DNA from 3 places in the Shewanella sp. 433 genome. Region 1 is predicted to be linked to each of the others. Evidence: predicted binding sites of a transcription regulator. Region 1 holds the regulator's gene; each other region holds the start of a gene.

Region 1 (10,146 bases):
TCAGAGACTATCACCTTAAGGTGGTCAGGATTGGTCTTAATTATGTCAATATCCTGATGAAAGCGGGCAAAAGTCTTATTGGCTACCGATTCAACCATGGCATAAGGATTTTGAATATTCACCTCTGGGTCGGCAGCATAGCTGACAGAGCTAACTAAATACGCCATGCAGGCAAAGATGACTTTGCATAACTGTTTCATAATGATCCCTATTAATTGTCTTTCGATTTAACACTATATAAAAACTGGCCGATCAGATCTTCGAGCACTAACGCGGAATGGGTATCGTCGATATAGTCACCCTCTTGCAGCATGCCAATATCGTCCATGACAAACCCAGGTGTAAGCCCTAAAAACTGCTCACCTAATAAACCTGACGTTAAAATCGACAGACTACTGGTTTCTGGAAACTGCTCATACTGCTTATCCATCGCCAATTCAACTACGGCAACCAGCTCTGTTGGATCTAAGCTGATTTGAGTCACTCGCCCTACTACAACCCCACCGACTTTAACTGGTGAGCGCACTTTAAGGCCACCAATGTTGGTGAATTTAGCATACAGGGTGTAATGGCTTTGACCCGGCTTAACCTCGACGTTAGCGACATTAAACACCAACACTAAAAACGCCATCAAACCAGACAGAATAAACACGCCCACTAATAATTCAATTTTTCGAGTCAACATACTCTGATTACCACTCAATTCTTTAGATACCACACTGCGCGGTACAATTAGTTCATCCGTAAACAAACATTCATTAATTACCAAACATCATGGCAGTTAATAGAAAATCTAACGCCAATACTGCCAAACTCGATTGCACAACAGTCTGGGTGGTCGCTCGGCTGATCCCCTCTGGATTTGGGATCACATTATAACCTCGATATAAGGCTATCCAAGTCACTACAACCGCAAACACCAGGCTTTTAATTAAGCAATTAACGATATCTTGGCGCCACTCTACCGATGCCTGCAAAATCGACCAAAAGCTGCCGCCATCGATCCCTTTCCACTCGACACCGACAATATGTCCACCGTAAATACCCACGGCGGTAAACATTAACGCCAATAATGGTAGGCTGATCACCCCGGCCCAAAAACGAGGAGCAATGATCTGCCGCAGCGGATCGATAGCCATCATCTCTAGGCTCGATAGCTGCTCTGTGCTCTTCATTAAGCCAATCTCAGCCGTCAACGCTGAGCCAGCTCGCCCAGCAAACAACAATGCGGTTACCACAGGGCCGAGCTCTCTGAGCAAACTCAGCGCCACCATAGGCCCTAAGCTATCTTCAGTGCCAAACCCTACCAAGATATTATAGCCCTGCAGCGCCAGCACCATACCGATAAACAAGCCAGAGACCAAGATGATCACCATAGATTGCACACCGATAACATACAGTTGCTTGATGAGCAGCGGGATCCCTTTACGCGGCTTAGGTACTCGGGCAATGGCGCCCCAAAGCATCAGCCCTGCACTGCCAAGTCCAGTCACACTGGCTATCGCACTACGACCGATACCAGCAATGTGATCAGTTAAGCTCACCTAACATCTCCTCTTGGTAATTTACAGCAGGAAAATGAAATGGCACTGGGCCATCAGGCTCCCCACCAATAAACTGCTTCAACTTTGGGTTGTCGGCCAGCCTTAACTCTTCAGGCGTACCGTGAGCGATAATGCGCTTGTCTGCCAACACATAGACATAATCGGCAATGCCCAATACCTCTTGTACATCGTGAGACACTACGACAGAGGTTAAGTTAAGTGCATCGCTTAACTCTCTGATAAGCTTAACCAACACCCCCATAGAAATTGGGTCTTGGCCCGCAAATGGCTCATCGTATAAAATCAGCTCAGGTTCTAAGGCGATGGCTCTGGCTAGTGCAGCACGTCGCTGCATACCACCAGATAACTCACTAGGCATCATCTTCGCAGCACCGCGCAGGCCTACGGCCTCTAACTTCATCAGCACGATACGCTTAATGATGGCTTCAGGTAAGCCTGAATGTTCACGCAAAGCAAAGGCAACATTGTCGAACACATTCATGTCGGTAAACAGTGCGCCACTTTGAAATAACATACTCATACGTTTACGCAGCTCAAACAGCTCACTGCGGTTGCACTGATGTACATCGATACCATCGATTTTAATATTGCCGCGATTGGGCTGTAATTGACCACCGATTAACTTAAGCAGGGTGGTTTTACCTATCCCACTGGGGCCCATAATGGCCGTGACTTTCCCTTTAGGGATCGACAGGCTAACATCTTCATAAATCACATGAGAACCGCGACTAAAAGCCAGATGTTCAATCTCGACTAGCGGCGTGGCGTCATCATCTGTTCGTTCATTGATCATTGTAAGACCTATATGTTCCGTGATAAATCGGCACAAAAAGAGGCAAATTGTACGTAATTGACCTATTGTGCACAACTGAATCGACACTATCTTGCCGCAATACTTTCAATTTTGTCCAAATCCAGCGAAAATGCGCGGCAGACACTCAAACAAAAATGAACTTTAATGCTTTTTAATATTTTTTTACTGCTTGCTGGATTAGCCACTCTAGTATGGAGTGCCGACAAATTCGTTTATGGTGCAGGCGCATTTGCCCGCAATTTGGGCCTACCACCCATGTTAATTGGTTTAACGATTGTTGCCATGGGCAGCTCGGCGCCGGAAATGTTTGTCGCCGCGACGGCATCAATGGAAGGTATGACCGATACCGCCATTGGTAATGTACTAGGCTCAAACGTTGCCAACATCAGTTTAATTCTCGGGCTCACCGCACTACTGGGTGCCATCTCCGTTAGCTCGCAAACTTTAAAGCGTGAAATTCCGATGATGCTGGCCGCCACTGTGATTGCTGGGTATTTCCTACATGACGGCCAACTGACCCGCATTGAGGGCGTGGGCCTAATGCTGCTGTTTTTAGCCTTAATGGGCTACCTGATTTGGCACGCCGTCAGCAATAAAGAAGCCGATCTATTAGCCGATGAATCCGATAGCGAAATCCCCAAAGATGTCCCAACAATCAAAGCCATACTCTGGTTAGTCGTCGGTATTATTTTACTCCCCTTATCGGCCGACTGGATGGTCGATGGCGCCGTGGGTATCGCTAAAGCGTACCACTTATCGGATCTGGTGATTGGTCTCACCATTATAGCCGTTGGTACCAGTCTGCCAGAATTAGCCGCCTGTGTTGCCGGAGTACTGAAAAAAGAAGATGATTTAGCCATAGGCAACATCGTCGGCTCCAATCTATTTAATATTTTAGCGGTATTAGCACTGCCTGCACTGATTGCACCTGGTGCTGTCGATGCCGCCGCCAGCACGCGAGACTTTTACATGGTGTTGGCGACCAGCAGTGCCTTAGCCATACTAATCCTACTAACGGGTAAGTCGCGTCAGCTCAAACCTTGGCACGGCGGAGTGTTATTGATGAGCTTTGTTGTTTATCAGGTGCTGGTTTTTCAATCCTAATTGCAGGTCTAGCCCGAACTGATTTTTTAAAGAGAGAACAAGATGGTAGATGCAGATCAACTACGTCAATGGGGGCGTAATGTTATCGATATCGAGCGCAATGCCCTCGATAATCTTTATCAATATGTCGATTCAAGCGAATTTGCCAAGGCATGCCAGTTAATTCTGAGTTGTACTGGTAAGGTGATCGTGATGGGCATGGGTAAATCGGGCCATATTGGCAACAAGATTTCTGCCACCTTAGCCAGCACTGGCACCCCCGCCTTCTTTGTACATCCTGGCGAAGCCAGCCACGGTGATCTTGGCGTACTGAGTGAAAATGATATTGTACTTGCTATCTCCAACTCGGGTGAAGCCAGTGAAATTTTAACCTTGATGCCGGTGATCAAACGTATGGGGCTGCCAGTGATTGCAGTAACGGGAAAGCCCGACTCCAATATGGCAAAGCATTCGATGGTGCATCTGTGTATCGACGTACCAGAAGAAGCCTGCCCACTTGGGCTCGCGCCGACCTCCAGTACCACTGCAACCCTAGTGATGGGCGATGCCCTTGCCGTGGCTCTATTGCAGGCTAGAGGCTTTACTAAAGATGATTTTGCGCTATCGCACCCCGGTGGCAGCTTAGGCCGTAAATTGCTACTAAGGGTCAGCGATGTGATGCACAAAGGCGATGAACTCCCCATAGTACCCCAACACATCTGCATTACCGACGCATTGTATGAGATCTCTAAAAAAGGCCTCGGCATGACCGCCGTGATCGATGACAATGGCGTATTGGTTGGCATCTTTACCGATGGCGATCTGCGCCGCGTGATCGATGCCGAAGTCGACCTTAGAAACACCTCCATCAGCCACGTTATGACCCAAGGCTGCGTGACCGTCAGCGACGGCATTTTAGCCGCTGAAGCGCTTAACATAATGGAAGAAAAGCAGATTAATGGCTTAATTGTGACTAACCTTCAACAGCAACCCATTGGCGCACTCAATATGCTCGATATGGTTAAAGCAGGAGTGATATAAGATGCCACATCAAGGTTTTTACGGCCCTATCGCTGACTCAGTCTGGCAAAAAGCTAAACAGATTAAACTACTGATTTGTGACGTAGACGGCGTGTTTTCTGACGGGCTGGTTTATATGAGTAACTCTGGCGACGAGCTAAAAACGTTCCATACTCGTGATGGCTATGGCGTTCGCTCGCTACTGACTAGCGATATTGCCGTGGCGATTATCACCGGACGTAAATCGAAAATTGTCGAAGACCGTATGACGGCCCTTGGCATTAGCCATATTTATCAAGGGGTCGACAACAAGCTCATCCCCTACCAAGAGCTTCTGGCACGCTATCAAGTCAGCCCACAACAGGTGGCCTATATTGGCGATGACATGGTCGACCTACCCGTAATGCAACAAGTCGGCTTGTCGGTGTGCGTCGCCGATGGTCACCCTTATGTTAAGCAGCATGCCGATATGGTCACCCATATTAATGGCGGCCATGGTGCGCTACGTGAATTAACCGACCTTATTTTGCTAAGCCAAGATAAGTTTGAATCGGCTCACGGTATGAGCATATGAATAGAGTCACCCTGGCGATTATCGCGTTTTTTGGTACCGCTTTAGTGCTCTATTGGCAGGTGCAGACTAAGCAAGGATCACAAGCGCTGTTGCTCGACGCGTCCGATCGTCCAGATTATGTGATTAACAACATTAATAGCGTGCAATACGACGAACAAGGCAAACTTAATAGCCGCGTCTCGGCTAGCCATATGGAACACTATGCCGAGCGTAATATGACCTATTTTACCCAGCCTACTTATCTGGTCTATCCCGATAACGGCGATGCTCAGTGGCGGTTGCGCTCGGCTCGGGGTACATTAGACAAAGACAGTGGCAAAGTCATCTTGGAAAATAATGTCATTATTGATGCCATTAGCCCTGAAGAGCCCATCCAAACCATAGAAACCAACTACATGGAATTGGACCTCAACACCATGATCATGACATCCGATCAAACCATTCGGATCACCGGTAACGATTTTTTGATTACCGGAAAAGGCTTATATGCCGACCTCAATGCACAAAAAGTACGACTGACGAGCCAGGTAGAAGGAACATATGAAACTAAATAATCTTATTCTTGCAGGCCTGTTAACCATGGTTAGCCTGCAGAGTGCGGCGAATGAAACCGACCTGCTGCAAGAGGTTAAGATTTCAGCCGCAAGCCAAGAAGCTGATATTAAAAATAATCAGATTATCTTCAATGGCCCAGTAGAGGTGACTCAAGGCTCCATTAAAATTTTAGCCGATGAATTACGCGCCTTTACCAAAGAAAATAGTAGCGGCAAAATCTTAGTGGCAAAGGGTAAGCCAGCCACTTATACACAGGTGATGGAAAATGGTCGTCCAGCGTCAGCCAGCGCCAATGAGATCCGCTATGAACTGTCGACCCGCACTCTAACCCTAATTGGTAATGCCACCCTCGAACAAGAAGGTAGCCAAGTCACAGGTAATCAAATTCGCTACAACATTGAGCAGCAACAGTTGATAGCCGAAAGTACGGGTAGCGATCGCGTTATCACCATCATTCAACCCGAAAGTTACCAAGACAACAGCAAAAGTCAGCCCCAAGAACAGCCCAAGCAGGAAAAGCAATGACAGAGATGACGCTAAAAGCGGTTAACTTAGCCAAAAGCTACAAAAGCCGCGCCGTGGTACAAGATGTCAGCTTAACCGTACGCACAGGGCAAATCGTCGGCTTGCTAGGGCCTAATGGCGCAGGTAAAACCACCACCTTTTACATGGTGGTCGGTCTAGTCCAGAGTGACAAGGGACGTATTTTTATTGACGATGACGATCTCACTTTAGATCCTATGCATTTGCGCGCCCGCAAAGGGATTGGCTATCTACCGCAAGAAGCCAGTATTTTTCGGAAATTATCGGTACGCGATAATATTATGGCGGTATTACAAACCCGACGCGAGCTCAGTAACGATGCGCGCGAAGAGGAGTTGGAGCACCTGCTAGAAGAGTTTCATATTACTCACATCCGCGATAGTCAGGGGATGGCACTGTCCGGTGGCGAACGTCGTCGCGTCGAAATCGCCCGAGCATTAGCCGCCAATCCTAAGTTTATTTTGCTTGATGAACCCTTCGCCGGGGTCGATCCCATTTCGGTTATCGACATCAAAAAGATTATTGAGCAACTGAAAAATCGTGGCCTTGGCGTACTGATCACCGACCACAACGTACGTGAAACATTGGATGTGTGTGAAAAAGCCTACATTGTCAGTCACGGTAATTTGATTGCCGAAGGAACACCCGATGAGATCTTAGATAACCAACAAGTTCGAGCGGTGTACTTAGGAGAACAATTCAAGCTATAGTTAACGTTATTAGCGCTCAAGGTAAAAGGCTAAACCGCTCTTACCTTGTTAAGTAGATCATTCGCCTTAGCGGTTTAATACCAGAGGCAGCTTTCTCACTTTAGAATTAGAAACAAGGGAATAGCAGTACGATGAAAGCGTCACTTCAGCTCAAAATGGGTCAGCATTTAACCATGACGCCCCAGTTGCAACAGGCCATTCGTCTGTTGCAACTCTCGTCATTGGAATTGCAGCAAGAGATCCAGCAAGCATTAGAGTCTAACCCTCTACTCGAGTTAGACGAGGAGCAAGAAGGCGCCAATATCGACTCAGAACAAGAGCGTAATGACAACTTCGACACCGATTACAATGAGCAACTGCAAGTCGACTCGAGTGAAGACAATTCAAGCTTAGAAACCTCCGATGCACTCAATCAAGACTCTATGCCCGATGAGCTTCCCGTCGACACCACATGGGATGAGGTCTATACCGCCTCACCCAACTCCAGCTCTGGTGCCATGCGCGACGATGACATGCCCTTTCAAGGGGAAACCAGCGAAGGCTTGTATGAACACCTCGAATGGCAAAAAAACCTCACGCCCTTTTCTGACAACGATCTTGCTATCGCCACCGCCATCATTGACGCCATAGACGAGCGCGGCTACTTGACGCAAACGTGCGACGATATTCTCGAAGCCATGGGCGATCCTGAAATCGAACTCGACGAAATTGAAGCGGTATTAAAACGGGTACAACATTTCGATCCTATCGGGATTGGTGCCAGAGACCTCAGCGAATGCCTGATGATCCAACTGGCCCAATACAACCCCGACACCCCGCATATCGACAACGCCAGACTCTTGATCCGTGATTACTTAGATCTTATCGCCGGACGAGACTTTCGCCTATTGATGCGTAAGACCAAGCTGAAAGAGGATGACCTGCGTGAGGCCATAGCGCTAATTCAAACCCTCAATCCGCGCCCGGGGCTGGCCATTACTGCCAGTCGCGACGAATACGTGATCCCCGATGTCACAGTTAGCAAGAAAAAAGGTCGCTGGGTGGTCGAGCTTAATCCCGATAGTATGCCTAAGATTAATGTAAACCAACATTATGCCTCGATGGCACGCAGCACCAAAAACCAAGCCGATGGCCAGTTTATTCGTGGTCACTTGCAAGAAGCTAAATGGTTTCTAAAAAGTTTAGAGAGCCGCAACGATACCTTGCTTAAGGTCACCAACTGCATTGTCGATTTCCAGCAAGGTTTTTTCGAGTTTGGTGAAGAAGCGATGAAACCTATGGTGCTTAATGATATTGCCGAAGCGGTCGAGATGCATGAATCGACCATCTCGCGGGTCACTACCCAAAAGTATATGCACACGCCAAGAGGGATTTTTGAGCTGAAATACTTTTTCTCCAGCCATGTCGGGACCGACGATGGTGGTGAATGCTCTTCTACTGCGATCCGCGCTTTTATTAAGAAGCTAGTCGCCGCAGAAAATCAAAAGAAACCCTTAAGTGACAGTAAGATGGCACAACTGCTGGCAGAGCAAGGTATCCAAGTCGCTCGACGCACGATTGCAAAATATCGTGAGGCGATGTTGATACCGCCGTCAAATCAACGTAAAAGCTTATAATCAACAACTGGAAACCGGAGGAATCACTTTATGCAAATAAATCTGACTGGGCACCACATCGAGATCACCCAATCTCTGCGCAACTATGTTGAAGAAAAGTTTACAAAGCTTGAACGGCATTTCGATCAGATCAATAATGTCCATGTGATATTAAATGTCGAAAAATTGATGCAAAAAGTTGAAGCAAAGTTACATCTCCGTGGTGGGGAAGTATTTGCAACATCAGAGCACGCGGACATGTATGCCGCGATAGATTCCCTGATCGATAAATTAGATCGTCAGGTCATTAAACACAAAGAGAAGCTAATAAAGCATTAACGATGGAACTTAGTACCATCCTGCGGCCGGAGTGCACAACCTGCGCCACTCCGGGCAGTAAGAAAAAGGTACTGGAACTTATCAGCGACTTGGCCGCTGTCCAGTACCCCACCCTTTCCTCTCAAGAGATTTTTGAAAGCCTTTTGGCGAGAGAGAAAATGGGCAGCACAGGTATAGGCAATGGTATCGCGATCCCTCACGGACGGCTGACGAATATTGAGAAGCCAGTCGCCGTATTGATTAAATGTGCTGAGCCAATCGCATTCGATGCAATTGATAATCAGCCCGTCGATATCCTCTTTGCATTATTGGTTCCTTCAGAGCAATGCGAACAGCACCTTAGCACCCTCGCCGCGATGGCAGAGAAATTAAGTGATAAAGCCATCATCAAACAGCTAAGAAAAACCCACGACGAGGCAGAATTGTATCAGGTGATCACCCAATGAAATTGGTAATGGTATCTGGGCGATCAGGCTCAGGAAAATCGGTAGTCCTTAGGGTACTGGAAGATCTGGGTTATTACTGTGTCGATAATCTGCCACTACAGATGATGGACTCACTGCTCAGTCAGCTCAAAGGTCGAAATGAACTCGTAGCCATAAGCGTCGATGTGCGCAACATGCCCAGCGAGGACATTCAGCTGGAGAAGCAGCTAGCTAATCTCCCTAAAGATACCGAAATACTGAGTTTCTTCTTAAACTCATCTGACGATGTGTTACTTAAACGCTACAGTGAAACCCGCAGGTTACATCCACTGTCACGCTCAAAAGCCTCTCTCAAAGAAGCCATTCAACTTGAAGGCAAAATGCTCGAGCCTATCTCTAAGATGGTCGATCACTACATCGACACCTCTACCCTTAACATCTATGATTTAAGCGATAAGGTACGCGAGATCTTACTAGGCACAGTAGACAAGGAGTTAGTGATTAACTTTGAGTCATTTGGCTTTAAATACGGTATGCCAAGTGAAGCAGACTTTATGTTTGACGTGCGTTTTCTGCCCAATCCCCACTGGGAAACGGAGTTACGCCCGCTGACGGGTCTCGACCAACCAGTGCAGCAGTTTTTAAGTCAGCAGCCGCTAGTAAATAAGTTTATTTGGCAGATAGAAAATCTATTCGAAACGTGGCTGCCACACCTTGAGCGCAATAACCGTAGCTACTTAACGATCGCCATTGGTTGTACCGGCGGCCAACATCGCTCGGTGTATGTGACCGATCAACTGGCCAAGCTGTTCAATAAAGGGAAACATAAGGTACAGGCGCGCCACAGAGAACTTCAGCATGAACAAGCTTGAACGCCAATTAACCATCTGCAACAAGCTGGGGTTGCATGCGCGAGCCGCCAC
Region 2 (10,146 bases), 620 kb from region 1:
GTGGCAGGCGTTAAGCAAGTGGCCGATATTCTTAACCGTTTTGAAGGCGACCGTGAGCAGTTGATGGAGATGATTAAACTGTTCGACAAACAGTTGGCCAGCGATGTTACCGACAACATGTTCGACTTTATTATTTTGGGGCGTCAAAAGTCAGATACTTTGCAGACCTTATTAGGACAAGTGCCAGGTGAAACCTTAGCCCTAGCCCTAAAAGGGATCGACTTAGAGCTTAAAGACGCGCTACTCGATGCCTTACCTAAACGTATGTCATCGGCGATTGAAACTCAGGTCGATGCCCTGGGGAGTGTGCCGGTAAGCCGCGCCAACGGTGCGCGCAAGGATATTATGACGCTCGCCAAGCAGATGGTGGCAGATGGCGAAATTGAGTTACAGCTATTTGAAGAGCAGGTGGTGAGCTAATGGCGGACAAACCTACCCGCTGGCGCTTAGATGACAAGCTAGCACGACGCTATCGATTTCCGCCGCTCTCCAGCGCTGGCGAGCCCGGCAGTGAAGGCTCTGGCTGGCAAGATTATCAGCAAGCGTTCGAGCAAGGCTACGATGAAGGCATGCAGCAAGGCCGCGACGCTGGCTATGAAGTAGGCTTGCAAGAGGGCACAACCGCTGGGCATGCCGCCGGTTTTTTGCAAGGTAAACTTGAAGGCCAGCAAGCAGGCAAAGCCAGTATCGATGAGCAGCTCAATGAGATAATTGCTCCCCTGGGAGCGCTCAAAGCCTTGCTAGAAGAAGGTCATTGCCAACAGGTCAGTGAACAGCAGAGCCTGATTTTAGATCTGGTTCGCCGCGTCTCACAACAGGTGATCCGCTGTGAATTAACCCTGCAGCCGCAGCAAATCCTTAAGCTGGTGGAAGAGACCTTAAGCGCACTGCCCGATGATCAAAGTGACGTTAAAATTCACCTTGAGCCTTCGGCCGTGACCAAGTTAAAAGAGCTGGCCGAAGATAAAATCCGTGGCTGGAACCTAGTACCAGACGCCAGTATTTCTGCTGGTAGCTGCCGCATTGTCAGCGATAAATCTGACGCCGATGCCTCGGTAGAAACGCGGCTCGATGCCTGCATGCAGCAGGTCGAAGCCAAATTGAATGAGGCGGAACTTGAAGCCTGAGTTAGCACCGCAGGACTGGCCTAATGTGCCCGTTGCCCGTGTCTATGGACGGTTGACTCGAGTCAACGGCCTGTTGCTGGAGGCCGTTGGCTGCCAGCTTGGCATGGGCGATCGCTGCCAAATCGAGGGGCGTAATGGCCGGCTTATCGAAGCCGAAGTGGTGGGCTTTCATAAGGATGTGCTCTGTCTCATGCCGATTGAAACCACCCAAGGGCTGATGCCCGGCGCCCGCGTGCTACCCATGGTCGAGCAGCAAACGCTAACCATAGGTGAAGGGCTGCTCGGACGGGTACTCGATGGATTAGGTCAGCCGTTAGACACCTTAGGCGAGTTAACCGGTATCGCCCGCGTGCCACAATCAGACACCAGTTATAACCCCTTGTTGCGTCAGCCAATAAAACAAGCGCTGGATGTTGGTGTGAGAGCCATCAACAGTTTATTGCCCATAGGCCGTGGCCAACGCTTAGGCTTGTTTGCCGGCTCAGGCGTGGGTAAGAGTGTGCTCTTGGGCATGATGACCCGCTTCACCGAAGCCGATGTGGTGGTGGTGGGATTGATTGGCGAGCGTGGCCGCGAAGTACGCGAATTTATTGAAGAGACTCTTGGCGAAGCTGGCCGGCGCCGCGCGGTGGTGATTGCCGCACCCGCCGATACCACGCCCTTGATGCGCCTGCGCGCGATGCGTTTATCCCATGCCATTGCCTGTGGTTTTCGCGATCAGGGCAAGCAAGTATTACTGCTGGTGGATTCGTTAACTCGCTACGCTCAGGCGCAGCGAGAAATCGCCCTCAGCTTGGGCGAGCCGCCAGCCACTAAAGGCTACCCGCCTTCGGCATTTGCGCAGTTGCCTCGTTTGGTGGAGATGGCCGGTAATGGTCAGCACCCACAAGGCACCTTAACCGCCTTCTATACGGTACTAACCGAGGGGGACGACCAGCAAGACCCCGTGGCGGATTCGGCCCGTGCGATCCTCGATGGCCATATTGTACTGAGCCGTAAACTGGCCGAGCGCGGCCATTTTCCCGCCATCGATGTTAATGCATCGGTGAGCCGTTTAGCCACTCAGATCGCCAGCCCAAGTCAGCTAGAGCAGAGCCATATTATGCGCCACCTCTTGAGTCGCTATAACGAGGTGCGTGAATTATTGCCATTAGGCGGTTATCAGGCGGGGCAAGATCCCGAGATGGACTTGGCTGTACAAGCCTATCCCGAGATGGCCAAGTTTTTACGCCAAGCGGCCGACACCAAAATCAGCCGCGCCGATAGTCTGCAACAGTTAGAGCAATTAATGGAAGTGATGGGTTATGCGCCAGCGTCAGCGACAACTGTCTAGATTGTGTCAACAGGAAGAGAAAAAGCTCGCGCAATTAGGGCTAAAGCGTGATGAGGCGTTGCGCCGTATGCAGCAGGCTCAGCAACAACATCAAGCCTTAAGTGAGATGATCAGCGATTATAGCGGTCGCCAATATGGGGCGCATCCGCTGTTATGGCAAAACGCGACCCAGATGGCCCAAGCGTTAGAGCCGATGAAGAGCAAACTGGCTCAACAGCAGACCTTGCTGCAACAAGAGCAGGCACGAGTCGACAATTTATGGCGTAAGCAGTTGGGGCGGCAGCAAGGACTAAAGTGGTTACAGCAGCAGACCAACGAGGCGCTACTGGAGCACAGCATGCGTCAAGAGCAAGCGACCTTAGATGATATGGCAGGGTTTTATACGCGGGGCAATGTGTCTCGCTAACGCAATTTCAGCTTAACATTAGCGAGCTAGGTGATTGCCGTAATCTATCTGTTGATGCTGGCTATCAGGATTGAGCAACCGAGTGAGGGTTTCTTGCTGCAATGCTAATAGACGGCCATTCACTTCATTGGCCTGATGGCTATCTTTCACTAGCAACTGTAAGTTATCCCACAAAATTTTAATTTGTGGACGCAACTGATTCGGCAGGGCGGCCAGTAAGCGCTTCATGCCATTGGCATCGCCATCAAACCCCAATTGTATCAGGATCTCACTACGCTGAGCGGCCCGTTGTGCTAGTTTGTCGCACAGTGCCGTTTGACGCGTATTATGCAGTGATAGCCCTTGGTTGTCGGTGCGCTGCATTAATTCTCTTTGATGTTTCAGCATGCTTTTTAGCTGGCTGTAGTCATCCACATCTAAGCGAATATCACGTAGCAGCGTCTGCACTAACAAGCGCTTATCAACTTGGGGTTTATCCATGTTGGTTAAGCATCTTATCGGCAATCTGATCTAAATCTACTGAGAAGCTACCGTCTTGCAGCGACTGACGCAGTGCGGCAATTTTGTCATGATCCACATCGTCAAGTTGCTGTAGTGCCTGCTGAGATTGTTCAAGCGACTGCCAATCCTGACTGATCGAAAGCTGCGCTGGAGCAGACGTAGCGGCTGATTGAGGCGCTGGGGTGGCTTGAGCATTTACATTGCTCTTATTGGCCCCAATCTCAGCACCAATAGCGCTGTTGATTTTATTGATTTCCATTGTACTCACTCGATAATTCGGCTTGATACTCTATATGAGCGACCGGATTGTGACATCGCTAAAACTTTTTTAGGGATTTTTTAAGCTAATAAGCCTAAAACTGGGTGCGGACTCGACCTTTGGCCACCACATAGGCGGTGATCACCTTGCCTGAACTGCTATTTTTAACCCGAATAGCATCGCCCTCTTTACCCACATCCAAGGCGACGCCGAGCATATTAGCATAAAACCCCTCACTGCTGGCCTCGATAATCACCTCATCGCCGACATTAATCAGCCTTGGCGCCTCGAGATAGGCGGCGCGAATAGGTTTATTTTTACGCAGTTTGCGGGTTACTTGTTGGCCAAGCAAGTTGGCCTCTTGGGTGATCACATCTTGATCTGAGGCCTTCAGCGGTAACATTTTCCAGTGCAGATCGGCAGATGTCACTATCTCATCTCTTTGCAAGTTCCTATTGGCGACAGGTAAATAGGCGTGCAGCGTCACTTTTGCCCTGACATACAAAGACCAACCTTGAGAGGGGCAACTCAGCTTGCGTTGCACTCGGCCGAAGGGTAAGCCTTGAGGCGGATCTATGGTGATGCTTTGCGGGCAAGGCTCAAGGTTATCAGCCCCTGATGGCACGCGAATCACCATCTTATGTTGCACCTTATCGATAGCCTGTTGCTGTTGCCAGCGGCTCAGTTGTGTTTCGATTGAGCGCCGCATCTGTTGCTCAATTTGTGCGCTGGCGGAAGTTGTGTCTGTCTGGCTATACACCGGCAGCGGAAGTAAACCGAATCCGCCTAAGAGGAAGAGGGAAGTTAGGCTTCCGACTATGGCAGGCCTCAACATCTAAGTGTTTGTTTAATTTGATTTAAAATACTTGGCATATTAATTGGATACTCAGTGCCATAAACATTGTTGAGCATACATTACTAGGAATTGAGATGGCTATCAACCTCGATACGGCGTTGGGAATTCACCCCCAAACACTGAACTTTAGGGTAGAGAGAAGCAAGGTGCTGGCGGGTAATTTGGTGAACGCCGAAACCCCAGGTTACAAGGCGCGAGATCTGGACTTCAGTAAGGTAATGGCTCGCATTGAATCGGGTGCCAGCAACGCTAATCGCTACGATATCGGTTATCGCGTGCCTTATCAAAGCTCTGCCGACAATAACACGGTTGAGCTTGGCAAAGAGCAGGCGAGATATTCGCAAAATGCGATGGATTATCAGACCAGCCTGACATTTCTTAACATGAAAATTGCCGGCTTAAAAACGGCTATCGAAGGTCGCTAGGAGTCCCTATGTCATTTGGAGAAATCTACCAAATAGCGGGTGCAGGCATGAATGCCCAAACCATACGCTTAAATACCGTGGCCAGTAACTTAGCCAATGCCGGAACGGCTGCCGAGTCGCCAGAGCAAGCTTACCGTGCGTTAAAGCCGGTATTTGCCACTATCTATAGCCAGATGCAAGAAGGCAAAGCCGCCAGCGCCTCGGTTGAGATTAGCGATATAGTGCAAGCCGATGCGCCGCTGGATATGCGTTATGAGCCCAACCATCCGTTTGCGAACGAGCAAGGTTACGTGGCGTATTCCAACGTTAATACCGTTGAAGAGATGGCCGACATGATGGCGGCGAGCCGTTCGTTTGAGACCAGTGTTGAAGTGATGAACCGTGCCCGCTCTATGCAGCAGGGCTTACTGCAATTAGGAAACAAGTAAATGGAAGTAGGACGTACTACGGACAGCCAAGCGCAGCAGAGCGCTAATGTGTTGCAAGCGCCAGGCAATGATGCTGCCTCGCTCAAAAATGAATTTATGACGTTGATGATTGCTCAGATCCAAAACCAGGATCCGACTAAGCCGATTAACAGCGCCGAATATGTCTCGCAGTTAGCTCAGTTCTCGCAAGTAGAGAGCTTAGAATATATGCGCGAAAACCAGTCGAACCAGATGGTGATGATGGAGAACTTAGGCATAGTGCAATCGGCATCGCTGATTGGTAAGAGTGCCATGGTGCCAGCCTCTGGCCTTGAGCTAGGCAATGAAGCGGTTGAAGGCAAAGTGTTTTTAGAAAACGGCGTTGAAGACCTAGAGATTGAGGTGATCAACGAGCAAGGCGAAGTGGTGCAAACCGTTAAGCTGGGCGCGCAATCTAAAGGCGATATTGCCTTTAACATTGACCCCGAAGCCTTAGGTTTGCCTGAAGGCAAATATGAGCTTAAAGCCAACGCCACCGTGGGCGAGTCGGTGTTAATGGCACCCACATACATTAAAGCGCCGATCGAAAAAATTCATTTCGCGAGCGCATCAGGAATGATGATGGCCGAGATGGGCTATGGTCTAGGCACAATTTCAGTGCTGGATATTTCTGAAGTTTCATAAATTTATTTTAATAGGGTATTAGGATGTCATTTAACATAGCGCTAAGCGGCTTACAGGCCACGACACAAGATCTCAACACCATCAGTAATAACATTGCTAACTCATCTACCGTGGGTTTTCGTGGTGGCCGCAGCGAGTTTGCCGCCATCTATAATGGCGGCCAAGCCGGTGGCGTCAGCGTCATGTCGACCAGCCAGAACTTTTCTCAGGGTGGCAGCTTAACTTACACCGGACGCCAGTTAGATATGGGGATCCAGGGTGAAGGTTTCTTCATGCTAAAAGGCGTTGATGGTGGCGGTATGTATGCCCGTGCGGGTATGTTCCATCAGGACTCACAAGGTTTTATCGTCGACTCAGTGGGTAATCGTTTACAGGGTTATGCAGTGGGCGCCACAGGCCAAATTCAAACGGGTAATACCACCGACCTGCAAGTGCAAACGGCGGCCTTGGCAGCGAAAGCCACGACTACAGTTGGCTTAGTCTCAAACCTTGATGCTCGCGTCGATGTGATTGATCCAGCGTTAGTACCCTTCGATCCTGCCAACATGGACAGCTACCACTCATCAAGCACCGTCAGTGTGTATGACTCGTTAGGTAACGAACACGCACTCACCCAATACCATGTAAAAACCGCCTCTAACGAGTGGAGCGTGCACTACATGATGGAAGGCGTTGATGTGACACCTGCTGGCGGTCACACCATGACCTTTGACTCAAACGGTATCTTAACCGCAGGCAATACCCTGACCATGAACATCAACGACCCAGCTATCTTAGATGGCGCGACGGCGATGGCATTCGATGTGGGCTTCGATAAGAGCACCCAATATGCGGCGGCGTACAATAACTCTAGCCTGAGCCAAGACGGTTACACCTCTGGTGATCTAAAAGGCGTGCGTCTTGATGACAACGGTTTGCTATATGGCACATACACTAATGGTCAAGAGCAGTTACAGGGCCAAGTGGCACTGGCTAACTTCGCTAACCCTAATGGCCTAGAACCTATCAGTAACAATGCTTGGATTGCCACTAACAGCGCCGGTCAAGCAATTCTTGGCGCGCCAGCTACAGGCACCATGGGTAACGTTACCGGCGGCTACTTAGAAGGCTCTAACGTCGATACCACCGCAGAGATGGTTAACTTGATGTCAGCGCAGCGTAACTACCAGTCTAACGCTAAGGTGCTGGACGTTAACTCGACCATGCAGCAAGCCTTACTTAACGCTATTTAAGGGCTAACAACATGGACAAGATGCTGTATACAGCCGTTAGCGGTGCTACGCGTATTATGGAAGCACAAACCATTCGCGCGAATAACTTGGCCAACGCCGAGACTACGGGCTTTAAGGCCGATCTGGAGCGAGTGAACGCCATGGCGATCCCTAACACACCAGGTAGCTTTGACACCCGAGTATTAGCCTTGACCCAAAGCAGCGGCTTTAGCCAGCAGAGCGGCGCGGTGAACCCCACGGGTCGCAAATTGGACATGGCGATTCATGACCAAGGCATGTTCAGTGTCATGGTCGATGGCGGCGAAGCCTATACCCGCGCCGGAGCCATGATCGCCGACGGTGAAGGCCAGTTGACCGTTGATGGTCGCCCCGTGCTGGGCGTCGATGGACCACTGGTATTGCCTGAGCATAAAGACTTGTTTGTCGGTGAAGATGGCACCATCAGCATTTTGCCATCTGAAGGCGGAGTGATTGAGGAAGTTGGGCGACTAAAGCTGGTGAATAGCGATATGGCGCAAATGCAAAAAGGCCCAGATGGTCTCTTGTATCGCCGTGACGGCGCTGATCTGCCACAAGACGATGAAGTGCGCGTCAATAGTGGTTTCCTCGAAGCCAGTAACGTACAAGCGGTGAGCGAGCTTATCGCCTCAATGGATTTGAGCCGTCAGTTTGAAGTTCAGGTGAAATTAATGAAAAGCGCAGAGAAATTGGCCGAAGTCGGCAATCGTCTACTGCGTAATGTGTAAAGGATAGTTCAGCATGCAATCAGCTTTATGGGTAAGTAAAACCGGCCTGACGGCACAAGATACTAAAATGACCACTATCGCCAACAACTTGGCGAACGTGAATACCACAGGCTTTAAACGTGACCGTGTGGCGTTTAACGATCTGTTTTATCAAGTACAGCGCCAACCTGGTGGTCAAGTCGATGCCATGAACGAACTGCCATCGGGTTTGCAACTCGGTGCCGGTACCCGCGTGGTCGGGACACAAAAAATCTTCACCACCGGTGATATGCAGACCACCAATCAACAACTGGATTTAGCCATTGAAGGTAACGGCTTCTTCCAAGTGGAAGAGCCTAATGGTGAATTAGCCTATACCCGTGATGGTCAATTTTATCGCAGCAGCGAAGGGATGATGGTGACCTCTCAGGGGCTACCGTTAGTGCCTAACATAGTGATCCCAGAAGATGCGTTATCAATTTCCATCGCTACCGACGGTTTGGTGAGCGCACAAATGGCAGGCCAAGCGGACCCACAAGAGCTGGGCCAAATTACCTTGATCAACTTCACCAACCCAGCGGGCCTACAAGCACGCGGCGATAACCTGTACCGCGAAACTGCGGCTTCGGGTGTGGCTGTTGAAGGGGTGGCTGGCGACCAAGCGTTAGGCGGTTTGCGTCAGGGCGCCTTGGAAGGTGCTAACGTTAACGTAGTTGAAGAGATGGTCGAGATGATCTCGACTCAGCGAGCCTATGAGATGAACGCCAAAGTGGTATCGGCGTCTGACGATATGCTCAAGTTCCTCAACCAGTCGTTATAAGGAAGTATGATGCGTTGGTTTTACTTGCTGATGACCTTGTTGTTATCTGGATGTATTTCACATATACCAGAGCCGTTAACTAAGCCGGGCGGCGCCGAATGGGCACCGCCAGAGATAGATTATAGTTTGCCAGATGCTAAAGATGGCAGCTTGTATCGTCCCGGTTATATGCTGACGTTGTTTAAAGACAAGCGTGCCTTTCGCGAAGGGGATCTATTGACTGTTGCCTTAGATGAAAAAACCTATTCCAGCAAGAAAGCCGACACTAAAACCAGCAAAGCGCAAGATATGTCCTTTGGATTAGCCGCGGGCTCCAGTGGTTCAATTGGCGCCAATAATCTGGGCGCCGACGGCGATGTGTCTTTAGGGCGTGGTTTTAATGGTACTGGGTCAAGCACCCAGCAAAACCAGCTATCAGGCTCGATCACAGTAACCGTCGCCAAGGTATTGCCCAATGGCGCACTGCTGATCCGCGGCGAAAAGTGGCTCAGGCTCAATCAGGGCGACGAATACTTGCGCCTATTAGGACTTATCCGCACCGACGATATTGGTAACGACAATACTATCTCGTCACAGCGCATCGCCGATGCACGTATTATTTATGGTGGCCAAGGGGCGATTGCCGACAGTAATGCAATGGGTTGGGCTTCTCGTTATTTCAACAGCCCATGGTTCCCTCTTTAGGCAAGGATTTTTAGCATGCTACGTTTGTGTTTATTACTGTCAGTGTTTATCTGTGCCCAGCTTAACGCTGCAGAGCAGTCGCGCTATTTGATGGATATCGTCGATGTACAAGGTATTCGTGACAACCAGCTGGTGGGCTACGGTGTCGTGGTGGGCCTCAATGGCAGCGGTGACCGTTCGCAGGTGAAATTTACCAGCCAGTCTGTGGTCAACATGCTCAAGCAGTTTGGCGTGCAAATAGATGGTAATAGCGACCCTAAATTGAAAAACGTCGCCGCCGTTGCGGTGCACGCTACCGTGTCGCCTATGTCTAGCCCTGGGCAGACCATAGATGTGACAGTGTCATCATTGGGTGATGCTAAAAGCTTACAAGGCGGCACCCTGTTGATGACGCCACTGCGCGGCGTCGATGGCGAAATTTATGCGGTGGCCCAAGGTAACTTAGTGGTCGGTGGCTTTTCAGCATCGGGACGCAATGGCTCCTCGATCACCGTCAATGTGCCTACCGTGGGCAGTATTCCCAATGGCGCCTTACTTGAGGCCGCCATTGGCAGTAGCTTTAATGATAACGCCGATATCATCCTTAACCTCAAAGATCCCAGCTTTAAGACTGCGCGCAATATCGAGCGCGCGGTTAATGGGCTGTTTGGCCCCAATGTGGCAAGAGCGGAAAACCACGGCAAAGTC
Region 3 (10,146 bases), 730 kb from region 1:
TAATAAAACATTCGTCAATATTTTCAATTGGACGCCCCCCCGTAGCAGCACTTAAATCAATCACAGATATCGTCTTGCCGCGAATATGCGCCACTCCCCGAACCACAGGATTTAGCTTAGGTAATGCCGTCAATGGCGGGCACTGCAGTACCTCTTTGACTTTAAATACGTTAATACCAAATCGTTGCTTACTGTTTAATTTAAACAGCAGCAATTCTAGACGGTTTTGTCCCACGAGTTGGGTACGTTTATTTACTGAATCAAGAATACTCGACATAATGCCTTTGCCTTGTGAATGCTTCCCCAACCATAGTAACTATAAGTATAGGCATGCTAATTGCTTTAAAAAATGTGTATGATAACCAGGCCCTAAACTCGTCAAATTTATGACACTAATTTCTATGAAAAATGTCTATAAAGTACGGGCCACAACGAAGTATAGGTGCTCTCTAGCTATCTAAGCTAGTCTATTCAATATGAAAGTAAATACAGTATACTTTTTCATCGCTTTACTCTGCTCATGCCCAAGTTTTGCGGCTGATGAGCTTAGCGTACCCTCTTTATCGACGATATCACGATTAGCTATAGCGGCAATTGAAAATAAAATTGAAGCCCCAAGTGATGCTAAGGTCAATATATCGCCGCAAAGTTTAGACACCCGAGTGACGCCACCCGCTTGTAGTTCAGCATTAAGCGTTGAGGTCGCCAGCGATCGCGCTATTGGCCGTAACAATACCGTTAAAATCAGTTGTGAAACTCCAGAGCTAGCCTATCCTTGGCAAATCTACATATCGGTCAGAGTCGATATTCTTTACCCTGTGGTTGTGGCGACACAAACCTTAGGCCCGGGTGATCTGATTAACGCTGAGCAGGTGACACTCGCTTATGTAGAGCAGAGTAATTTACGTGGCCAACAATTTGATGATCCGGCGCAGGTCACTGGCACCCGGGTCAAACGCAGAATTGCCGCCAACCAAACCCTGTTTAGCAGTAACCTTTGCTTTGTCTGCAAAGGCGACATGGTGTCTATTTATGCCCGTACTGCCAATTTTGAGATAAAAACTATCGGTGAGGCCTTACGTGATGGTAACTTAGGCGATAGAATTCAAGTTAGGAATAGTCACTCACAAAAAATGGTAGATGCAAACGTTATCGGGGTCGGTGCGGTTGAGGTTAGAATGTAGTACGACATGACTCACTTTGATGAGCATTTTTTGTTGCTCACCACAAAATTCTACTAAAGCTTTAAAAGTGAGCGCCGATATACAGTTATGTTGATCTCACTAAGTAACGTTGGAACCTATTATGGCTATAGACATAAAGCATGTAAATACAAGCACGAACAATCGAGTCACGTCGCCATCAACCGATAAGTCATCGGCTAAAACTGGCCTGGTATCGCCCGAAACCACTACGGCTAAAACCGTAAAAAGTGACTCGGTATCGATAACTCCTCAGGCGCAGCAACTGCAAAGTGCTCAGGCAAAATTAAACAACTTACCTGAAATCGATACTAAAAAAGTCGAACAGATAAAAGCGGCTATTGCTGAAGGTCGCTATAAGATTGATGCCGACAAACTGGCCAGTAATATTGCGCAGTTTGAAAATGAACTAAAGGATCTTGGCTAAGCTGATATGAACTCAATAATCGACATCATCGCCAATCAACATACGTTATTAAACGACTTAAAACGCCTTATCGAAGCAGAGAAAGCGGCACTCATAGCACAAAGTGCCGATGAGTTGCTAACGCTGGCCGCAGATAAAGCTAAGTTGTTAGATGAGATCAAAGCGGTCGATGTACGATTATCAGAGCACCCCGACAGCGGTAAACTCAGTAGCGATCTTAAGCTGCAAAAATTAGTCGATATAACCAAACAAGTGTTAGCCCAATGTAAGACGCTTAACGCGCAAAATGCTACATTAATCGAACACAGCATGGCCAGTATCAATCGCTTCTCTCAAGCCTTGCAAGCCAGTCGAAACGCATCCAGTCTTACCTACGATGGTAAAGGCAAAACCTCAACGATTTCGACCTTAGGCAATAACCTTAAAGCTTAGGCACTTAATCACAGCGTAGTGTTATCTTGATTCAGCATCGCGCCTAGCTCATGCACCTCGCTTTCGCTACGCAATGACCCAATCTAAAAAACACAACCAAGAGACACAAAAAAGCCTCTAAAATAGAGGCTTTAATATTGCGCAATACATTAAGTCGCTCAATTAAAATGGAGCTCCGTTAAAAGGAAACTCTCTTAGAAGTAAGTCACTTGCTTCACTTTTTGTGGACGATTTTGCTGTTGGTACAAGGCCCACACTTGAGAAAAATCAAGTTCCAGCTCAGTCACATAATGCTCACCCGCCGGGTAACTCTTAACCACTCTGGCGCCGCGTATCACCCCGGTCACCGAAGCTTGAATATTATCATCAGACAACATCCAATCCCTGACTTGGCTCGACGCAGATAACTGCTGGCCGTATACCTGCTCAGCTAACTCACGATAAGCCGCGATTTTGGATGCTTGCATCGCCATTAATACCCGTTGCGACTGCTCTTTGGCCGGTTGTGTCGCTAAGGGGGCGTAGCCGATAGCGGTTAACTTAGGAAACTGCTCAGGCGCTTCTGTTTCCCACTGAATATATCTATCTTGGGAAGCGCAGCCACTTAGCGTCAGCAGTATTGCCATTAACCAGATTCTCATTGCAGCTCTCCTACCATTTGCATGTTACCCTGCCCCTGCATGCTGTGACGGATCAACAAGCCTTGCTTAGACTCCACCCGCTCAGACGCCCTAAGATAACCAGGCAATTCAGCCAAGGTGACACTCGCCGAAGCAACTGATACCACACGATTATTGGTTACATTCACAATACGACTATTGACCACCAGCTCATCAAGCGACAGATTCATGGTCGACACCAAAACATGCTCCACTGGCAAATCGTCCGCAAGTTTACGCCAATCACGACTCAATATAAAATCACCACTGTCGGTCACGCGCACACTTTGTGCCACATTGAGATCGACCAAATTAAATTGATGATCATGCATAGCAGCAATTAAACCTTGCTGTAATTGTAACCCCAAGGGATTAGTGCCACTTAAATTGCCTAACAACACTGGCGTTGTCACCAATAACGGATGCTTAGGTGTGAGTTGATCGTTTTGCCTGATCAGTTCATTAGCCAATTGTTGGCTTAGGTGTAGCACTGCCGATTGAGCAGGCAAAGTATTGCCGCTTGCCAAAGCTTGCGAAACTCGGTCGTCGATAGTCGAGCACGCTGCTAACATCAATATAACCGAAGGTAAAAGTACTTTCTGCATAATAATTCCTAAAAATACAAATAGTAACGTCATTTTCGTGGGCTATTCCACTAAAAAAGATTCGAGAGGAATAGCAATCTTAACGTCAAAATCAGGTTCGACGTTAAACACAATGCAATTTTCAAGCCGCTATTTATAAAGATAACCTACAGTTGATGCTATGCCATCGACAAAAACAACGAAATACTTTAATGGCATGCAGCCGGCATAATATTTGCATTCAAAATGCATCGTCCATTCACATGTGTCATCAAAATGTCGATTCTCCTATTTTGATGACACCTCAATAAATGTAGGAAAACTTTATGCAAAACAGAATAACCCCCTATAACAACAGAGATGAAATTTTCTTTTGGCGCAGCGCCGTTGCATCTGTCAAACTTGGTCAGCAAACATTCGATAAACTACATGGAATAAACTTACCAATTGAAAACCCTAAAATTTCATCTGCTGGCTCTTGCTTTGCACAGCATGTGGGCCGATGGCTTAATAAAGAAGGTTATTTATTTAATCAAAGTAAAATTGAAACTAATCAAGTTTCAAGTTTTGCTTTTGGCAACATATATACGCCAAGGTGCTTTCTTCAGTGGTTTGATATTATTGATGAAAATCAAGATTTGGATGTTGAATGTACGGTACATATTGAAAATAACCGCTACTACGATCTGTTAAGGCCGAGTATTTACCCCAGTGGTTTTAATACCAAAGAAGATTTAGTTGAGGCCAGAATATTAGCTGCAAAAGAGATGTATCAGACTCTTAAAGACACAGATCTGTTCATTTTTACACTGGGTTTAACAGAGTCTTGGAAAGATAAGAACAATATTTTCTATCCTAGTTGTCCAGGCGTTATATCAGGACAATTTAACGCAGAAGATCATCAATTTCATAACTTCACATATGAGGAAATTTGCGCAGATTTAAAACAACTGGAATCTCGTCTTACATCAATAAACTCAAACATAAAAGTAATACTAACCGTATCCCCAGTGCCCCTGACGGCAACAATGACAAACAAGCATATATTAATAGCTAATCAACACTCAAAGTCACTACTGCGCACAGCAGCTAGTTTTATGTGTGATAACTATGAAAATTTCGAATATTTCCCCTCCTTTGAGCTCATTACAGCATCAGCTGATGGCGATTTTAGATTTGAAACTAATCGACGGACAGTTACTCCCACTGGCGTAGCCTATGTTATGGGGCATTTCAAAACAGTGCTCCAGAATACTAACAATATGCATTCAAATTCCGAACAGAAGATTGAATTCCCAGATGTTAAGCGTAAACCCGCAGATAATGACGAGGTCGAATGCGATGAAGAGCTTATCGAATCCGCAGCAAAACTGACCATAAAGTCGCTAGACAAGCCAAGGGTTGGTCTGACTCTATTTGGCGATAGCCACATGGGTAAACTATCAACAGCACTTGATAAGATGAATATTGAACACTGCGGCGGCATGGTAATGAATGGATCAGGTTTTTCTCAAAAGAAATTTGCCTTATGCGACACCGAATACTTAGTCCCACTGGAAAATGCCATATCGAGAAAATTATGGTCTGTGATATTCAACAATTTGAATCGTCATGAACAAAAAACACCGTCCCTAACTTCAACCATTATTACAAACTTAGGGCTACAAACTCATCAAAATGTAGCTAGATTTACAACATGGCTCCAGAACTCTTATCCACAAGGAATCACAGAGATCACACTGAAAGAGTTTGTTGATTACTTTCACGACGACCTCAATGAGCAACTTTCCATCTTACTTAAACTTCACGAAAATGGTCACAGAGTCATAGTGGTCTCTGACCCACCATTTAGTCAGTATTTTGAAGAGTCTAAAGGCATGACCAATATCATTTACGCCTATTTTGACGCGATGGAATATATATGGACAGAATTTGGCGTTACCTTCTTCAATGCAGCACGCGCATTCGATGAAGAAGTTACAGATCCAGAAAATTATTTATCGACTGTAGAATACGCAGACAAGCAGCACGATTGGATTCACGGTAATGACAAATATTATGCTTGGCTAGCAGAAAAACTGTTAATGCTCATAAAGCCGTCGAACAAAGTATAAACACTGAAAAGTAAGAGCGTAACGTCAAAATATCAATCGTTACGCGAGCTTACTTCACTAGGCACACTTATTGCCAGTTAGTTACAATACACTGTAGTTTAAGCTCAATTATCGGCGCAGCTGCCATCATTTTGGCACTATCTGTAACACTAATGATAAGAGTATCAACCAGAGAACGAGCAATGAAAAAAATTAATTTATTGATTCTCCTTGTTTCTTTAGTCCATTTAAATACGTTCGCACAATGGGTAGAAACATCTGGAGAAGCAAAAATTATCGATGGCAATGTTACTCAAGCTAGAGCAGATGCCATTCAGCAGGCGCTAAGTTATGTGATATTAAGCTCGGGAGGCAACTTTAGCAGTGAGCAGCAGATCCAAAATGGCCTACTCACTAAAGATAACTTTACAATGACGCAGCTAACACAGGCGTCACAGATAGAGCTATTGAACGAACATATAAATAATCAGATACTTACAGTCAATCTTCGTGTCGACGTGTTAAGTGCTAATGAACAGCAATGCCAAACTGAAAATCTAAAAGCGGCAATCTTAGTTACTCAAGCACAAATTAACGACAGAGCTCAATTAAGATACGGCAACATTGGTAACTTTCAAAAAACGCTTTCTCAACGATTAGGTAATATCATCCGTCAGCGTGGTAAAGCCAGCTTCCCAAATATCCACGCGGATGAGCGCTTAGACATAACCCAGTCATTAGTTGATATACGCGGTTATCGTCTGCCGAGCTGGTTAAGTGAAATCACCGACAGTCAATATATCCTACTACCAGCAATCGTCGATATCTCCACCGATCCCGTTGAAGGCGGATTACTAGGTCTTTGGAATAACTATCCGCAACGGCAATTTTATCTAAAGCTATCGCTGTATCATGGCATCAGTGGTGAGCAAGTTTGGAGCGAGCTATATCATTCATCTGCCCCATGGGAGTTTGAGCGACAAGCCACAGTGCCGGCAAATAGCGCCCGCTTTTGGCACTCCAGCTATGGCCAAAATATTGATGCCGTATTAGCACAAGCCAGTGCAGATATCGATAAAGTGCTTAACTGCAGGCCACTACTCGGACAAATTGTGTCTAAACAAGACAGACGGGTGATCATCAATCTGGGGCGTAATAACGGTATAAAAGTGGGCGACCGTTTTCAAATTGTATTGCAACAAAACTTACCCGATAGGCTCGACAACATGCGCCCAATTGCCGGGGAAACTCGCGCAACGGTCACCATAGATCAAGTCACGCAGCAAAGTGCAACAGCCTTGCTCGAGCCAAAAAATGGGACGCTAAATATACAAGTAAATGACATTGCGATTAAAATTTAGCGGACAAGCGACCACTAATTAAGCAACTAAATCTAAAGCCTTTTCATCGAGATGAAAAACAGTATAATCAACAGCGTCTCCCTATAGCTCAACAGGATAGAGCAGTCGCCTCCTAAGCGATCGATCGGGGTTCGAGTCCCTGTGGGGAGACCATAAGATAGCCACTAAAATGGTTATCTTATGCATAGGTAAAATAACCATCACTAACCGCCAACATCCTAATACATCCCTCTAGGTTAACAATGGTTTAGTGCCCCTGCGTAGCTAGGTGAATAGGTTAACACTCACGGCTTAGCCTTCGATTTAATCGATATAATCTTATTTAATTAGTGCAATACCAATTCTTGCGTCCATGATCATTTTTAAGCCCAGTGTCTAAGTTTAAATCCTCACACTTGTGGTTAGGGTGCCAAGCGCGCTGATATGATTTTTGACTGGCTTGCTATCCGCTTTATCATGGATTTTGAGGCGTTTTTAAGGTACTTTAGCCCCATGAAAATAACTGCGTATTACGGCGTGAAAGTAGCGTAATAGTCGCATGATAAATAATGCTGGTAGCCAAAGTCAGCTTTGTCGTGAACGCTGCGCAATAAACATCAACTTATCTCCATTATTCCTATTTACCTCAACCCTATAAAGGATAGCGTCAATGACTGAGCTGTTTACTGCTAACCTCGAGATCATTAATAAGCGTTGGCCTCTGCTCGCTTCAGCCTTACATGCGGCAAACATTGAACACTTCGATGCTTGTCTCGTTAATGGCAATGAACAAACCATCAGTGTCAATGGTATTCAATTGAGCAGTCGGCATAACCGTATCGCCGAAGCGCAGCTGTTGATTAAACAACTGCCAGCAAACTGCAATGACCTCACGGTTTATGGTGTCGGCATGGGAGATGTCCCCGCCGTCCTAGTGCAGCACCCCAATATAAAAAGCATTCGTATTGGCCTGCTCAATGTCAGCCTGTTTGCCTTATTACTGACTTATACCGATCAGCGCGAATGGTTGAGCGATCCGCGCCTAAAGCTTATGCACCAGCTTCAACAACACCGACTATCGCCCCACTACATTACCGTCACGCCCGAACTCTTATTGAGCAGCGATGACAATGCCAGATTGCGTGACTTATTGGTATTTAACAATAACCTTGATTTTGCCAACAGAAGCCATGGCAATGATGACGCAGAGCTTCAGCTGCGCATGCGGGATAATCTTGCTACCATGCAACAAGATAGCGATGCTGCAACGTTACGCTTGCAATATCAGCCAACTCAGACCTTAGTCATCGCCACTGGCCCCACGCTCGAGCAGCATTACGCTTACCTTAGGGCGCAACGAGCATTACCAGAAGCGACGCGGCCATTGATGATTAGCGTCGACACCGCATTAAAAGCCTTACTCAATGAACAGATTGTTCCCGATATCGTCGTGAGCATAGATCAAAATGTCACGCGTGAATTTTTACCCGATAACGTGCCTGATAGCGTGAAACTGGTCTACTTCCCCAAGTCACAGCAAGCAGTGTTACAGTGGTGGCCAGGGCAACGTTTTGCCGCCTACTCGCACAGTAAAATCTATGATGAGTTCCACCAGCAATGCCCTAAACTGCGCCTATTTGCCAATGGTAGCGTCATCCATCCGGCCATCGATTTGGCCGTACATTTAAACAGCCAATCGATAACCTTATTTGGTTGCGATTTTAGTTATCCGCATAATAAGACCCACGCTTTCTGGCAAGACGGTAAATTAGGCCCTTCTATCGCCAATGCCAAGCAACATTGGGTGATGAATGGACATGGCGAAAAAGTAGCAACCGACCTGAATTTCCGCGGCTATTTGCTTGCCCTTGAACACTATATTCTCACTAAATCTGAGGTGACTTTTTATAATGCGAGTTTAGATGGTGCCGCCATTGATGGCGCTCAATATCAGGAGTGTAAGTGATGAAAAGTACTGCAACTGACGCCCTTATCCAAATACTGACTTCGGCTGCGCATAAGTTTCGCTTAGGCCATGAAGCCGATGGCTCACATGACTTTGCTCAGTGCATCGACCTGCTTAAACCCCTGTTGCCTGAGTTACAAAATGCCACGACGGTCGTCGAGTTATTTCGTGAGATGCTGGCGGCACAGGAACGCCACGACTGGCTTGCTTTGGCTGACAGCCTCGAATATGACTTGCCCTTACTGCTGCAATCCGCGCAGTAACACATGATGGCGATGAATCAGGCGTACACAAGCTTAAACGGCTTTTTAAAACTTGTTACGCCCCTCAAATTGAGGGGGCGTAACAAGTTTTAAAAGCCATATTACCCAATAGTATTATTGGCGTTTAAGCGGTTTGCATTGAGTCACTTGAGTAAGCTATTACTCAGCGTCTGCAATATGCTCCCACGACAGCGGCGTGCCTTTAGCGTGTGAACCGCGAAACCTTTTACCTAATAATTGTTCAAGATACTTGGGGTGTAAGCCAAATCCGGGACGAATACTCTTAACATTCTCGGGTGTAATACACTCTCCAGTCCTTACCGACTTAACTGGCAGCTTTTGTGATCAACTTTGCACATCAAACACATCGATAACAACTCATAAGCGAGTTGCTAGCGATAACTGTGCACGCCAATACGATAGTTAACAATAAAGCAAAGCAGGCCACCAGCAATGCCAAATAGTAAAGGAGCGAATCATTATCGCCAGCAAATTTCGCCAGTAAAGATAGGAAACCCATTTGAATCCGCAGCATTAGCAGGTAGGCTATGCTCATCACTGGTCAAGCACAATTCGAACCGACGAATGAGGACATCATGTTAGATAATCCACCAGAAATCTCCAGAAGCTTTGCTGTCAGCCGCTTTGGCGAATATTACCTGCCCAGCATCAATCGCAATACATTTGAAAAAATTGACTCCACTTCATTGTATAACGAGCGCTTCAAACAGGCCTTATCTAAACCCGATACCTTACATATCATCATCGGCCTCGATTCTGGGCTGCTGGCCAATTATGTCATGGAGCATCCACTTGCCGATGGGGCTAAGTTTATTTTTGTTGAGCTGCCAGAAGTGCTCTCCATGTTGTCTATCGACATCCCTGAGCACCTCGCTGATGAGATAAGCGTGATCTCATTTGATGAGCTTAAAGAGACCATTGCCGATATCCGCAATAATGTGTTTTTAGTCAAAGGTAAGTACGCCATTCATCGCTCAATTGCCGTCGATGGTAATTATTTAGAGCCCTACAGTGAGCTCAATGCTGAAATCGAGAAAATGATTGAGCATGAATCCTTTAGCTTAGGCACGGCCTTTAATCATAAGCTGTTTATCCAGACTCAGCTAACCAATGTAGCCGAAAACCTGCAACCCGCCTCAGTACTGCGTGGCCAATTTAA

Evidence for each region. The regulator sigma-54, encoded in region 1, starts transcription at its own class of promoters, with help from an activator protein. The targets are predictions, from matches to a motif close to GTTGGCACGNNNNTNGNNT.
Region 2: flgB (flagellar basal body rod protein FlgB) is a predicted target of sigma-54. The motif match lies at 4,492-4,510, and genes of this name have one in related genera.
Region 3: AC5YB1_RS14040 (GSCFA domain-containing protein) is a predicted target of sigma-54. The motif match lies at 3,516-3,534, and genes of this name have one in related genera.

Annotation. Positions count from the first base shown of each region.
Region 1 is NZ_CM181703.1:3,888,461-3,898,606, forward strand. Features, by position in the region: gene AC5YB1_RS17175 (MlaC/ttg2D family ABC transporter substrate-binding protein) at 1-203, opposite strand, end outside; gene mlaD (outer membrane lipid asymmetry maintenance protein MlaD) at 212-685, opposite strand; gene mlaE (lipid asymmetry maintenance ABC transporter permease subunit MlaE) at 759-1,544, opposite strand; gene AC5YB1_RS17190 (ATP-binding cassette domain-containing protein) at 1,531-2,358, opposite strand; gene AC5YB1_RS17195 (calcium/sodium antiporter) at 2,524-3,483, shown strand; gene AC5YB1_RS17200 (KpsF/GutQ family sugar-phosphate isomerase) at 3,526-4,503, shown strand; gene kdsC (3-deoxy-manno-octulosonate-8-phosphatase KdsC) at 4,505-5,056, shown strand; gene lptC (LPS export ABC transporter periplasmic protein LptC) at 5,053-5,610, shown strand; gene lptA (lipopolysaccharide transport periplasmic protein LptA) at 5,597-6,136, shown strand; gene lptB (LPS export ABC transporter ATP-binding protein) at 6,133-6,864, shown strand; gene AC5YB1_RS17225 (RNA polymerase factor sigma-54) at 6,996-8,480, shown strand; gene hpf (ribosome hibernation promoting factor) at 8,511-8,798, shown strand; gene ptsN (PTS IIA-like nitrogen regulatory protein PtsN) at 8,801-9,244, shown strand; gene rapZ (RNase adapter RapZ) at 9,241-10,095, shown strand; gene AC5YB1_RS17245 (HPr family phosphocarrier protein) at 10,082-10,146, shown strand, end outside.
Region 2 is NZ_CM181703.1:429,462-439,607, forward strand. Features, by position in the region: gene AC5YB1_RS02030 (flagellar motor switch protein FliG) at 1-420, shown strand, start outside; gene fliH (flagellar assembly protein FliH) at 420-1,127, shown strand; gene AC5YB1_RS02040 (FliI/YscN family ATPase) at 1,105-2,460, shown strand; gene AC5YB1_RS02045 (hypothetical protein) at 2,432-2,866, shown strand; gene AC5YB1_RS02050 (flagellar protein FlgN) at 2,885-3,346, opposite strand; gene flgM (flagellar biosynthesis anti-sigma factor FlgM) at 3,339-3,626, opposite strand; gene flgA (flagellar basal body P-ring formation chaperone FlgA) at 3,721-4,335, opposite strand; gene flgB (flagellar basal body rod protein FlgB) at 4,557-4,907, shown strand; gene flgC (flagellar basal body rod protein FlgC) at 4,916-5,335, shown strand; gene AC5YB1_RS02075 (flagellar hook assembly protein FlgD) at 5,336-5,998, shown strand; gene flgE (flagellar hook protein FlgE) at 6,022-7,230, shown strand; gene AC5YB1_RS02085 (flagellar basal body rod protein FlgF) at 7,242-7,976, shown strand; gene flgG (flagellar basal-body rod protein FlgG) at 7,990-8,775, shown strand; gene flgH (flagellar basal body L-ring protein FlgH) at 8,785-9,459, shown strand; gene AC5YB1_RS02100 (flagellar basal body P-ring protein FlgI) at 9,475-10,146, shown strand, end outside.
Region 3 is NZ_CM181703.1:3,155,875-3,166,020, forward strand. Features, by position in the region: gene AC5YB1_RS14010 (chemotaxis protein CheV) at 1-277, opposite strand, end outside; gene flgA (flagellar basal body P-ring formation chaperone FlgA) at 477-1,184, shown strand; gene flgM (flagellar biosynthesis anti-sigma factor FlgM) at 1,306-1,629, shown strand; gene AC5YB1_RS14025 (flagella synthesis protein FlgN) at 1,636-2,061, shown strand; gene AC5YB1_RS14030 (LPP20 family lipoprotein) at 2,256-2,702, opposite strand; gene AC5YB1_RS14035 (FlgO family outer membrane protein) at 2,699-3,325, opposite strand; gene AC5YB1_RS14040 (GSCFA domain-containing protein) at 3,631-5,418, shown strand; gene AC5YB1_RS14045 (flagellar assembly protein T N-terminal domain-containing protein) at 5,601-6,758, shown strand; tRNA gene AC5YB1_RS14050 (tRNA-Arg) at 6,836-6,911, shown strand; gene AC5YB1_RS14055 (motility associated factor glycosyltransferase family protein) at 7,408-8,703, shown strand; gene AC5YB1_RS14060 (hypothetical protein) at 8,703-8,966, shown strand; gene AC5YB1_RS14065 (SAF domain-containing protein) at 9,126-9,302, opposite strand; gene AC5YB1_RS14070 (motility associated factor glycosyltransferase family protein) at 9,563-10,146, shown strand, end outside.